Regions from separate parts of the Enterobacter sp. CFEC122 genome, predicted to be linked through region 2. Evidence: riboswitches for the same ligand, from Rfam matches in the RefSeq annotation. Region 2 holds a riboswitch; each other region holds the start of a gene.

The links. Region 2 has a riboswitch for thiamine pyrophosphate ahead of thiB (thiamine ABC transporter substrate binding subunit). Riboswitches for the same ligand answer to the same signal wherever they lie in the genome.
Region 1: it holds a riboswitch for thiamine pyrophosphate, as region 2 does, so the genes downstream of both, thiC (phosphomethylpyrimidine synthase ThiC) here and thiB (thiamine ABC transporter substrate binding subunit) in region 2, are expected to answer to the same signal.
Region 3: it holds a riboswitch for thiamine pyrophosphate, as region 2 does, so the genes downstream of both, thiM (hydroxyethylthiazole kinase) here and thiB (thiamine ABC transporter substrate binding subunit) in region 2, are expected to answer to the same signal.

The regions. Positions count from the first base shown of each region.
Region 1 is NZ_JBRIQR010000039.1:32,781-36,052, forward strand. Features, by position in the region: gene thiC (phosphomethylpyrimidine synthase ThiC) at 1-1,679, opposite strand, end outside; TPP riboswitch at 1,759-1,867, opposite strand; gene ACVCAM_RS21320 (Rsd/AlgQ family anti-sigma factor) at 1,922-2,407, opposite strand; gene nudC (NAD(+) diphosphatase) at 2,503-3,272, shown strand, end outside.
Region 2 is NZ_JBRIQR010000026.1:28,429-31,700, reverse strand. Features, by position in the region: gene sgrR (HTH-type transcriptional regulator SgrR) at 1-1,332, shown strand, start outside; TPP riboswitch at 1,369-1,469, shown strand; gene thiB (thiamine ABC transporter substrate binding subunit) at 1,501-2,484, shown strand; gene thiP (thiamine/thiamine pyrophosphate ABC transporter permease ThiP) at 2,460-3,272, shown strand, end outside.
Region 3 is NZ_JBRIQR010000007.1:98,662-101,933, reverse strand. Features, by position in the region: gene ACVCAM_RS07175 (YadA C-terminal domain-containing protein) at 1-334, opposite strand, end outside; TPP riboswitch at 950-1,046, shown strand; gene thiM (hydroxyethylthiazole kinase) at 1,082-1,852, shown strand; gene thiD (bifunctional hydroxymethylpyrimidine kinase/phosphomethylpyrimidine kinase) at 1,849-2,649, shown strand; gene ACVCAM_RS07160 (GntR family transcriptional regulator) at 2,692-3,272, shown strand, end outside.

The DNA.
Region 1 (3,272 bases), on a different contig from region 2:
AACGGATCCAGCGCCAGGTTGAACTGGTCTTCCCAGCGGAATTCAAAGCGCGCCTTCGACATGGCGTTATCACGGATTTGCGCGCCCGGATGGCCTTTCGCCAGATCCGCCGCGTGGGCGGCAATCTTGTAGGTGATCAGCCCCTGTTTCACGTCCTCTTTGTTAGGCAGGCCGAGGTGCTCTTTCGGCGTCACGTAGCAGAGCATGGCGCAGCCGAACCAGCCGATCATCGCCGCCCCAATGCCTGACGTGAAGTGGTCATAGCCCGGCGCGATGTCGGTGGTCAGCGGCCCCAGCGTGTAGAACGGCGCTTCGTGGCAGTGCTCCAGCTCTTCGGTCATGTTGCGGCGGATCATCTGCATCGGCACGTGGCCCGGGCCTTCAATCATCACCTGCACGTCATACTCCCAGGCGATTTTGGTCAGTTCGCCCAGCGTGTGCAGCTCGGCAAACTGCGCTTCGTCGTTGGCGTCGCGGATGGAGCCCGGGCGCAGGCCGTCGCCCAGCGACAGAGAGACATCGTAAGCGGCGCAGATTTCGCAGATCTCGCGGAAGTGTTCGTAGAGGAAGTTCTCCTGGTGATGGGAGAGGCACCACTTCGCCATGATCGAACCGCCGCGCGAGACGATGCCGGTCAGACGCTTCGCGGTCATCGGCACGTAGCGCAGCAGCACGCCCGCGTGAATGGTGAAGTAGTCCACGCCCTGTTCCGCCTGCTCCAGCAGCGTGTCGCGGAACGCTTCCCAGGTGAGGTTTTCGGCAATGCCGTTGACCTTCTCCAGCGCCTGATAAATCGGGACGGTGCCAATCGGAACCGGGCTGTTACGCAGGATCCATTCGCGGGTTTCGTGAATATAGCGGCCGGTGGAGAGATCCATTACCGTGTCCGCGCCCCAGCGCGTTGACCAGACAAGCTTTTCAACCTCTTCTTCGATGGAGGAGGTGACGGCCGAATTACCGATGTTAGCGTTGACCTTCACCAGGAAGTTGCGGCCGATAATCATCGGCTCGGATTCCGGGTGGTTAATGTTGGCGGGGATGATCGCGCGGCCTGCGGCCACTTCGTCACGCACAAACTCCGGCGTGATGTTCGCCGGCAGGCGTGCGCCAAAGCCTTCGCCCGGGTGCTGGTAGCGCAGCACTTCGCTGCGGATACGCTCGCGGCCCATGTTCTCGCGGATGGCGATGAACTCCATCTCCGGCGTGACGATCCCCTGGCGGGCGTAGTGCAGCTGCGTCACGCATTTGCCCGCTCTGGCGCGTTTTGGCGTCAGCAGGCCGGTAAAGCGCAGCGCGTCCAGACCGTCGTCGGCCAGGCGTTCTTTGGTGTATGCAGAACTGCGTACGCTCAGTTCTTCGCAGTCGTTACGCGCCTCTATCCACGGCTGGCGCAGCTTTGCCAGACCCTGCTGGACGTTAATAGCCACATCAGGATCGCCGTACGGGCCGGAGGTGTCATACACCGGCACGGCTTCGTTGTCTTCATACTGCGGATTCTCTTTGCTGCCGCCGATAAGCGTCGGGCTGAGCTGGATTTCGCGCATCGGGACGCGGATATCGGCCTGCGAGCCGGAAATGTAGATGCGTTTCGAGTTCGGGAAAGCGGTGCCTTCCAGGGTGTCGATGAAGTGTTGGGCCTGTGCACGCTGTTCGCGGCGGGTCAGTTTTGCAGTAGACATAGCTCATTCCAAAAGTGAAGGACATGGCTTGTCAGACGACGGATGAAGCAAGAGAGGATCGCCCGGGGGGCGATACAACAGCAGTGTGACTCTTGTTCCCTTCGCAGGTATTAGCCTGATCAGGTTCCGCGGATCCCGAATTAACGGTCTCAGCCCGGCTTTCGCTCTGGGCACTCCGACAAGAAAAATCCCCCTCGTGAGAGGGGCGAATGGTTGTAAATTACTCGTTAACGATTAAGAACTCAAGCCGGGCGCGCGATGTTATCTTCGGGGCTGGCGTCCAGGACGAGGCTAATCAGCTTATCTTCCAGCGTGAATCGCTCTTCCAGCGCTTCGCCAAGGTCGGAAAGCGCCTGCTGGAACTCAAGATAGTTATCGTGATCGATGGCGTTCTCAAGCGTGGAATCGTAGTAATCCATGATCTGCTGGGTGTTGGCTTCCAGCAGCGGACAAAGTTTGCTGGCCGCTAAATACGGCGTTGTCCCTTCCATTTCGCGGATAATGCGTTCATAAATATTGAAATGGCCGTCGGACAGGTAGTCGACCAGGCTCTGACAAAAATCATCCAGCGCTTTTTCATTCAGCCGCATAAACGATTCTTTGCCAGGCTTAAGACCGACCAGATTGTAATAAGCCACGAGTAGATGCTTGCGCACATGTAGCCAGCGATCCACCAGTTTGTTACTTCCTCTAACGCGCTCAGTCAGGCTTTCTAGCTGGTTTAACATGGTCGACTCCGCAAAGTGTAGGATTGAATCTGCTCATCCAGAATGTAACCACAGTGCTAACAACATGTCAGTGAAGCGAAGGTAGTGCAATAGATATGGATCGTATTATTGAAAAATCAGATCTGGGTTGGTGGATCGTCAGTCACGAACAAAAATTATGGTTGCCCGGTGGAGAGCTGCCCTATGGTGCGGCGGAAACGTTCGATCTCGTGGGCCAGCCTGCGCTGAAGATCGGCGAGTGGCAGGGTGAACCCGTGTGGTTGATCCAACAATCGCGTCGTCTGGATATGGGATCCGTTCGCCAGGTGTTGGATCTGGACGTAGGCCTGTTCCAGCTGGCGGGGCGGGGCGTGCAGCTGGCGGAGTTTTACCGTTCGCACAAATACTGCGGCTATTGCGGCCATACCATGCACCCGAGTAAAACCGAGTGGGCGATGCTCTGCAGCCACTGCCGCGAACGTTATTACCCACAAATTGCGCCGTGCATTATCGTCGCTATCCGTCGGGATGACTCTATTTTGCTTGCACAGCATACCCGCCATCGCAACGGCATTCATACCGTGCTGGCCGGGTTCGTCGAAGTGGGCGAAACGCTGGAGCAGGCAGTGGCGCGCGAGGTGATGGAAGAGAGCGGAATCAAAGTGAAGAACCTGCGCTACGTCACCTCCCAGCCGTGGCCGTTCCCGCAGTCGCTGATGACGGCCTTTATGGCCGACTATGACAGCGGCGAGATCGTTATCGATCAGAAAGAGCTGCTGGATGCGAACTGGTATCGCTATGACGATCTACCGCTGCTCCCCCCACCGGGTACCGTGGCGCGCCGGCTGATAGAAGATACCGTAGCGATGTGTCGGGCCGAGTATGA
Region 2 (3,272 bases):
TCCCATCTCGGACGCAGTTTTCGTCAGGGCCGACACATTCTGCGGGTGCTCTACTACCGTCCGATGAAAAATCTGTTGCCCGGCACGGCGTTACGGCGTTCTGAAACCCACATGGCCCGACAAATCTTCAGCGGCCTGACGCGGATAAATGAGGAAAACGGGGAACTGGAGGCGGATATCGCGCACCACTGGCAACAGCTTTCCCCGCGCCACTGGCGCTTCTTCTTACGCCCGGGCATCCACTTTCACCACGGTCGCGAACTGGAGATGCACGACGTCATCGCCTCTCTGGAACGCGCCCGCAGGCTGCCGCTCTACTCGCATATTTCGCGCATCCACTCCCCCACGGCCTGGACGCTGGATATTGAGCTGTCGCAGCAGGACAAGTGGCTTCCCTGGCTGCTGGGCTATGTGCCCTCAATGATTTTGCCCGCCGAGTGGGAATCATTGAACAATTTTGCCAGCCAGCCGATTGGCACCGGGCCCTACTCCGTCTCCCGCAATAACAGCAACCAGCTGAAAATCCGCGCGTTCGATGACTACTTTGGCTATCGGGCGCTGATCGACGAAGTGAACGTGTGGGTATTGCCGGATCTCAATGAAGACCTGAGCTGCGGGCTGACGCTTGAAGGCCCCACCACCGGAGAAAAGGCCTTGGAGAGCCGCCTGGAGGAGGGCTGCTACTATCTCCTCTTTGACCGCCGCACCCACCGTGGGGCAAACCCGGCTGTCCGCAAGTGGATCAGCCACGTGCTGTCTCCTTCCAATCTTATCTACCATGCGGAAGAGCAATACCAGACATACTGGTTCCCGGCGTACGGCCTGCTTCCGCGCTGGCACCATGCCCGACCAACGCGCTGCGACAAACCCGCAGGGCTGGAGTCCATCACCCTGACCTACTACCGCGATCATGTTGAGCATCGTTTTATCGCGAGGATCATGACCCGCCTGCTGGCAGCGGAGGGAGTCAGGCTGGACATCAGGGAAGTGGACTATGACGAATGGCATCAGGGGGAAATCGCCAGCGATATCTGGCTGAACAGCGCCAACTTCACCCTGCCGCTCGATTTTTCCCTCTTCTCGCATTTGTATGAAGTCCCGCTGATCCAGCACTGCATCGACCGGGACTGGCAGCAGGATGCCGCTCTGTGGCGTGCGGGCGAGATGAATCTTGCCGTATGGTGCCAGCAGCTGCTGGCCGAGCAGGCGATCGTCCCGCTGATCCACCACTGGCTGATGATCCAGGGCCAGCGCAGCATGCGCGGCCTGCGGATGAACACCCTGGGCTGGTTTGATTTTAAATCCGCCTGGTTTGCGCCCCCGGAGCCATAACGCTTTCGTAATATTCACCAAATCATTACAATAGCGCCGTTCTCAACGGGGTGCTGCATCACAGATGTGCGCTGAGATAATACCCGTCGAACCTGATCCGGATAACGCCGGCGAAGGGATTTGAGGCTGTCGCTCAAAATCCTTTGCCACTCAACCCTGAGGTGCAAAGTGTTAAAAAAAGTTCTCCCCCTGCTGGCGCTGTTCGCGCTGCCCGCTTTAGCCAAGCCCGTTCTGACGGTCTACACCTACGACTCCTTCTCCGCCGACTGGGGCCCTGGCCCGGTCGTCAAAAAAGCCTTTGAAGCCGACTGCAACTGCGAGCTGAAGTTCGTGGCGCTGGAAGATGGCGTTTCGCTGCTCAACCGCCTGCGCATGGAAGGCAAAAACAGCAAGGCCGACGTGGTGCTCGGGCTGGATAACAACCTGCTGGAAGCCGCCTCGCAAACCAAACTCTTTGCCAAAAGCGGCGTCGCGGCAGAGGCCGTTAACGTGCCGGGCGGCTGGAACAACGACACCTTTGTGCCGTTCGACTACGGCTACTTTGCTTTCGTCTACGATAAAAACAAGCTGAAAAACCCGCCGAAGAGCCTGAAAGAGCTGGTGGAAAGCGACCAGAAGTGGCGCGTGATTTATGAAGATCCGCGGACCAGCACGCCGGGCCTGGGCCTGCTGCTGTGGATGCAGAAAGTCTACGGCGATAAGGCGCCGGAAGCGTGGCAGAAGCTGGCCGCCAAAACCGTCACCGTGACCAAAGGCTGGAGCGAAGCCTATGGCCTGTTCCTGAAAGGTGAAAGCGATCTGGTGCTGAGCTACACCACCTCCCCGGCCTACCACATTATCGCCGAGAAGAAAGACAACTATGCTGCGGCTGATTTTGCGGAAGGGCACTATCTGCAGGTGGAAGTGGCCGCGCGTACCGCCGCCAGCAAACAGCCGGAACTGGCCGAGAAGTTCCTGAAATTTATGGTTTCACCGGCATTCCAGAACGCCATTCCAGCGGGCAACTGGATGTATCCGGTCACCAGCGTTACGCTACCCGCAGGTTTTGAGCAGCTGACCAAGCCGAAAACCTCGCTGGAGTTTACGCCGCAGCAGGTCGCCGCGCAGCGTGCCGCATGGGTAAGTGAATGGCAACGCGCCGTCAGCCGTTAATTCCCGGCTGGTTACTCCCCGGATTGCTCGCCGCCGTCGTGATGGTGGCGGTCAGTCTGGGAGCCTTTCTTGCGCTGTGGTTTAACGCACCGGAGAGCGACCTGCTCGCCCTCTGGCACGACAGCTACCTCTGGCACGTTATCCGGTTCTCCTTCTGGCAGGCGGCTCTTTCTGCCCTGCTGTCGGCGATCCCGGCTATTTTTCTTGCACGCGCGCTCTATCGGCGGCGTTTCCCCGGCAGGCAGGCCCTGCTGCGCCTGTGCGCCATGACGCTGATCCTGCCCGTGCTGGTAGCGGTATTTGGTATTCTGAGCGTTTACGGCCGCCAGGGCTGGCTGGCCTCGCTGTTCGGCCAGCTTGGTATTGAGTGGTCATTCTCGCCTTACGGACTGCAGGGCATTCTGCTGGCGCACGTATTTTTCAATATGCCGATGGCAACGCGCCTCTTTTTGCAGGCGCTGGAGAACATTCCCGGCGAGCAGCGGCAGATTGCCGCCCAGCTCGGCATGCGCGGCTGGTCGTTCTTTCGTTTTGTCGAATGGCCGTGGCTGCGCCGCCAGCTCCCGCCCGTGGCGGCGTTAATCTTTATGCTCTGCTTTGCCAGCTTTGCCACCGTGCTGTCACTCGGCGGCGGGCCGCAGGCCACCACCATTGAGCTGGCGATTTACCAGGCGCTGAGTTACGACTACGATCCCGGTCGCGCCGCACTGCTGGCGATAGTCCAGATGGCGTGCTGTCTGGTGCTGGTGCTGTTGAGCCAGCGGCTGAGTAAAGCCATTCCCGCAGGT
Region 3 (3,272 bases), on a different contig from region 2:
CGACTTTCTGATTAAGGATAGCGTTAGCTTGAGTGTTAGCGTTTACGCCATCTTGAGCGGTGTTAGCTGTATCTTGTGCTTTATTAATAGCTGTATTTGCTCTGTCAATATCGCCCTGAAGGTTATAGATTTGCCCGTCTTGCTTAATGTTACTCCCCTCGATGTTATCAAGGTTATAGGCGGTTTTATCGGTACCCTGAATTTGAATGTGAGCACCTGGATTATTGACGTTATCGTCAAGGTTTACGTTTACTTCCGCTGCATTTGCGGTATTCATTGAACCAGCGAACACAAAACCAAAAACAGCGATAGCTGTTGTATTTAAATAGTTCATTTTAAAGCTCTCATCATCACTACAAGAAAAAATAAAGTAAGGGCGCTATCCTGGCGGGAAGATACAACGTCTTGTTATATCTGAATTAATTCACGATTAACGGTGGAAATTTTGGTTTGATAACTTATTTCGTAACGTGCAGTAACTATCTATGAATGTGTAATTTTGATTATTGATCTAAATCATAAATAGCAGGAATAGCTAAACGAGTCGATCCAGAAAGACCTGGCGTAATAATCTTATAATACAATAAGATAGCCTTTCATAATGGATGAGAGTGAAATTAGATATAAAACACCAATACATTAATTGTATTTAAGTGTTTTGATTAAAATGGGTTAATAATACACATAACAGTTTATGTAAATTTATGGGTTTTTGCCGATTATTTATTATCGAACCTTTCGTCAGCTTCGAATGAAAATGAAATCAGCTCATTTTTGTTCCGGGATATACCAGGAAAAAATATTTATGTTGAAGATGCTAGCGAAAACGTGTTTAGGGAGATTCATAACGCGAACGCTGCCGTGATAAATCAAAACTCCTTGCGCCTGGCCAGTGGCCACGGTTACACTGATTGAGAACATTGATTTTAATAAATCATTGTTTTAAAAGTATTTTGACTCGGGGTGCCCTTCTTTGTGAAGGCTGAGAAATACCCGTATTACCTGATCTGGATAATGCCAGCGTAGGGAAGTCAGATGCCTTCCCGGTCATCGCTTCTTCACGCAAGGCAGGAGCGAACCCATGCAGCCTGACCTGCTCGATTTACACGTTTTACACCACTTCCGAACCCGTTCTCCGCTGACCCACTGTATGACGAATGACGTCGTACAGACCTTTACGGCCAACGTTTTGCTGGCACTGGGCGCATCTCCGGCGATGGTGATCGAGGCCGAAGAGGCCGAGCAGTTTGCCGCGATAGCCGATGCGCTGCTGGTTAACGTTGGCACGCTGACCGCGCTGCGCGCCCAGTCGATGCGTCGTGCGATTGAAAGTGCGGTAGCGGCAGGCAAACCCTGGACGCTGGACCCGGTTGCCGTGGGTGCCCTGGCGTTCCGCACCCGGTTTTGCCATCAAATCCTTGCCCTGAAACCGGCCGCCATTCGCGGCAATGCTTCCGAAATCCTTGCCCTCGCCGGGATGAGCGCGGGCGGGCGCGGCGTCGATACGACCGATACCGCCGCCAGCGCGGTGCCTGCTGCCCAGGCGCTGGCACGGCAGATCAATACGATTGTGGTGGTCACCGGCGAGGTAGACTACATCACGGACGGGCAACGCACCCGAACGGTTACCGGCGGTGACCCGCTGATGACGCGCGTGGTGGGCACCGGGTGCGCGCTCTCTGCCGTTGTGGCGGCGAGCTGCTCGCTGCCGGGTGACCGGCTGGATAACATCGCCGCCGCCTGCGGATGGATGAAGCGGGCCGGAACGGTGGCCGTTGCGCACTCGCGCGGCCCGGGCAGTTTTGCCAGCGCGTTCCTCGACGCGCTCTATACGCTGGAGGAGCAGTCATGAAGCGGATTAACGCCCTGACCATTGCCGGCACCGATCCCAGCGGCGGCGCGGGTATCCAGGCAGACCTGAAAACCTTCTCGGCGTTGGGCGCGTACGGCTGCTCGGTCATCACCGCGCTGGTGGCGCAAAACACGTGCGGCGTGCAGTCGGTCTACCGCATCGAGCCAGATTTTGTTGCCGCGCAGCTGGATTCGGTGTTCAGCGACGTGCGTATTGATACCACCAAGATCGGCATGCTGGCCGAAACGGACATTGTGGAAGCGGTGGCCGAACGGCTTAAGCGCTATCAGGTGCAAAACGTGGTGCTGGATACCGTCATGCTGGCAAAAAGCGGCGATCCGCTGCTCTCCGCCTCCGCCGTCGAGACGCTGCGCAATAAGCTGCTGCCGCAGGCAGCGCTCATCACGCCCAATCTTCCGGAAGCCGCCGCGCTGCTGGGCGCGCCGCACGCGCAAACTGAACGGGAAATGAAAGAGCAGGGCAATGCGCTGCTGGCGATGGGCTGCGGGGCGGTGCTGATGAAGGGCGGGCATCTTGATGATCCGGAAAGTCCGGACTGGCTCTTTACCCGCGACGGCGAAGTACGCTTTACCGCGCCGCGCGTGCAGACCAAAAATACCCACGGCACGGGCTGTACGCTCTCGGCCGCACTGGCGGCGCTGCGCCCACGTCATGAAAGCTGGGCCGATACGGTTAGCGAAGCAAAAGCCTGGCTCTCGGCGGCACTGGCAAAAGCCGATACTCTGGAAGTCGGTCACGGTATTGGGCCGGTACACCATTTTCATGCATGGTGGTAAGCCAGTATACTGGCAGAATACATCACGCCTGAGAAAACAGAGATGGAACAAGCGCATACCCGGTTAATCGCTCAACTGAATGAACGGATCGCCGCGCCCGATAACACGCCGCTGTACCTGAAGTTTGCCGAAACGGTAAAAAACGCGGTGCGCAGCGGGGTGCTGGAGCACGGGAATATTTTGCCCGGCGAGCGCGATCTGAGCCAGTTGACCGGGGTGTCGCGCATTACCGTGCGTAAAGCGATGCAGGCGCTGGAAGAAGAGGGCGTGGTGACGCGCGCCCGTGGCTATGGCACGCAAATCAACAATATCTTCGAATATTCGCTTAAAGAGGCGCGCGGTTTTTCCCAGCAGGTGGTGCTGCGCGGCAAGAAGCCGAATACGCTCTGGGTCAACAAGCGGGTGGTGAAGTGTCCGGAAGAGGTGGCCAACCACCTGTCGATCTCCCCGGACAGCGAGGTCTTTTTGCTCAAGCGCATTCGCTATGTCGATGACGATGCGGTGTCGATTGAAGAGTCCTGGGTCCCCGTCGGGTTAATTCCCGACCCGGATGCGATTGGCATTTCGCTCTATGACTACTTCCGCAGTCAGAATATCTACCCGCAGCGCACCCGCTCAAGGGT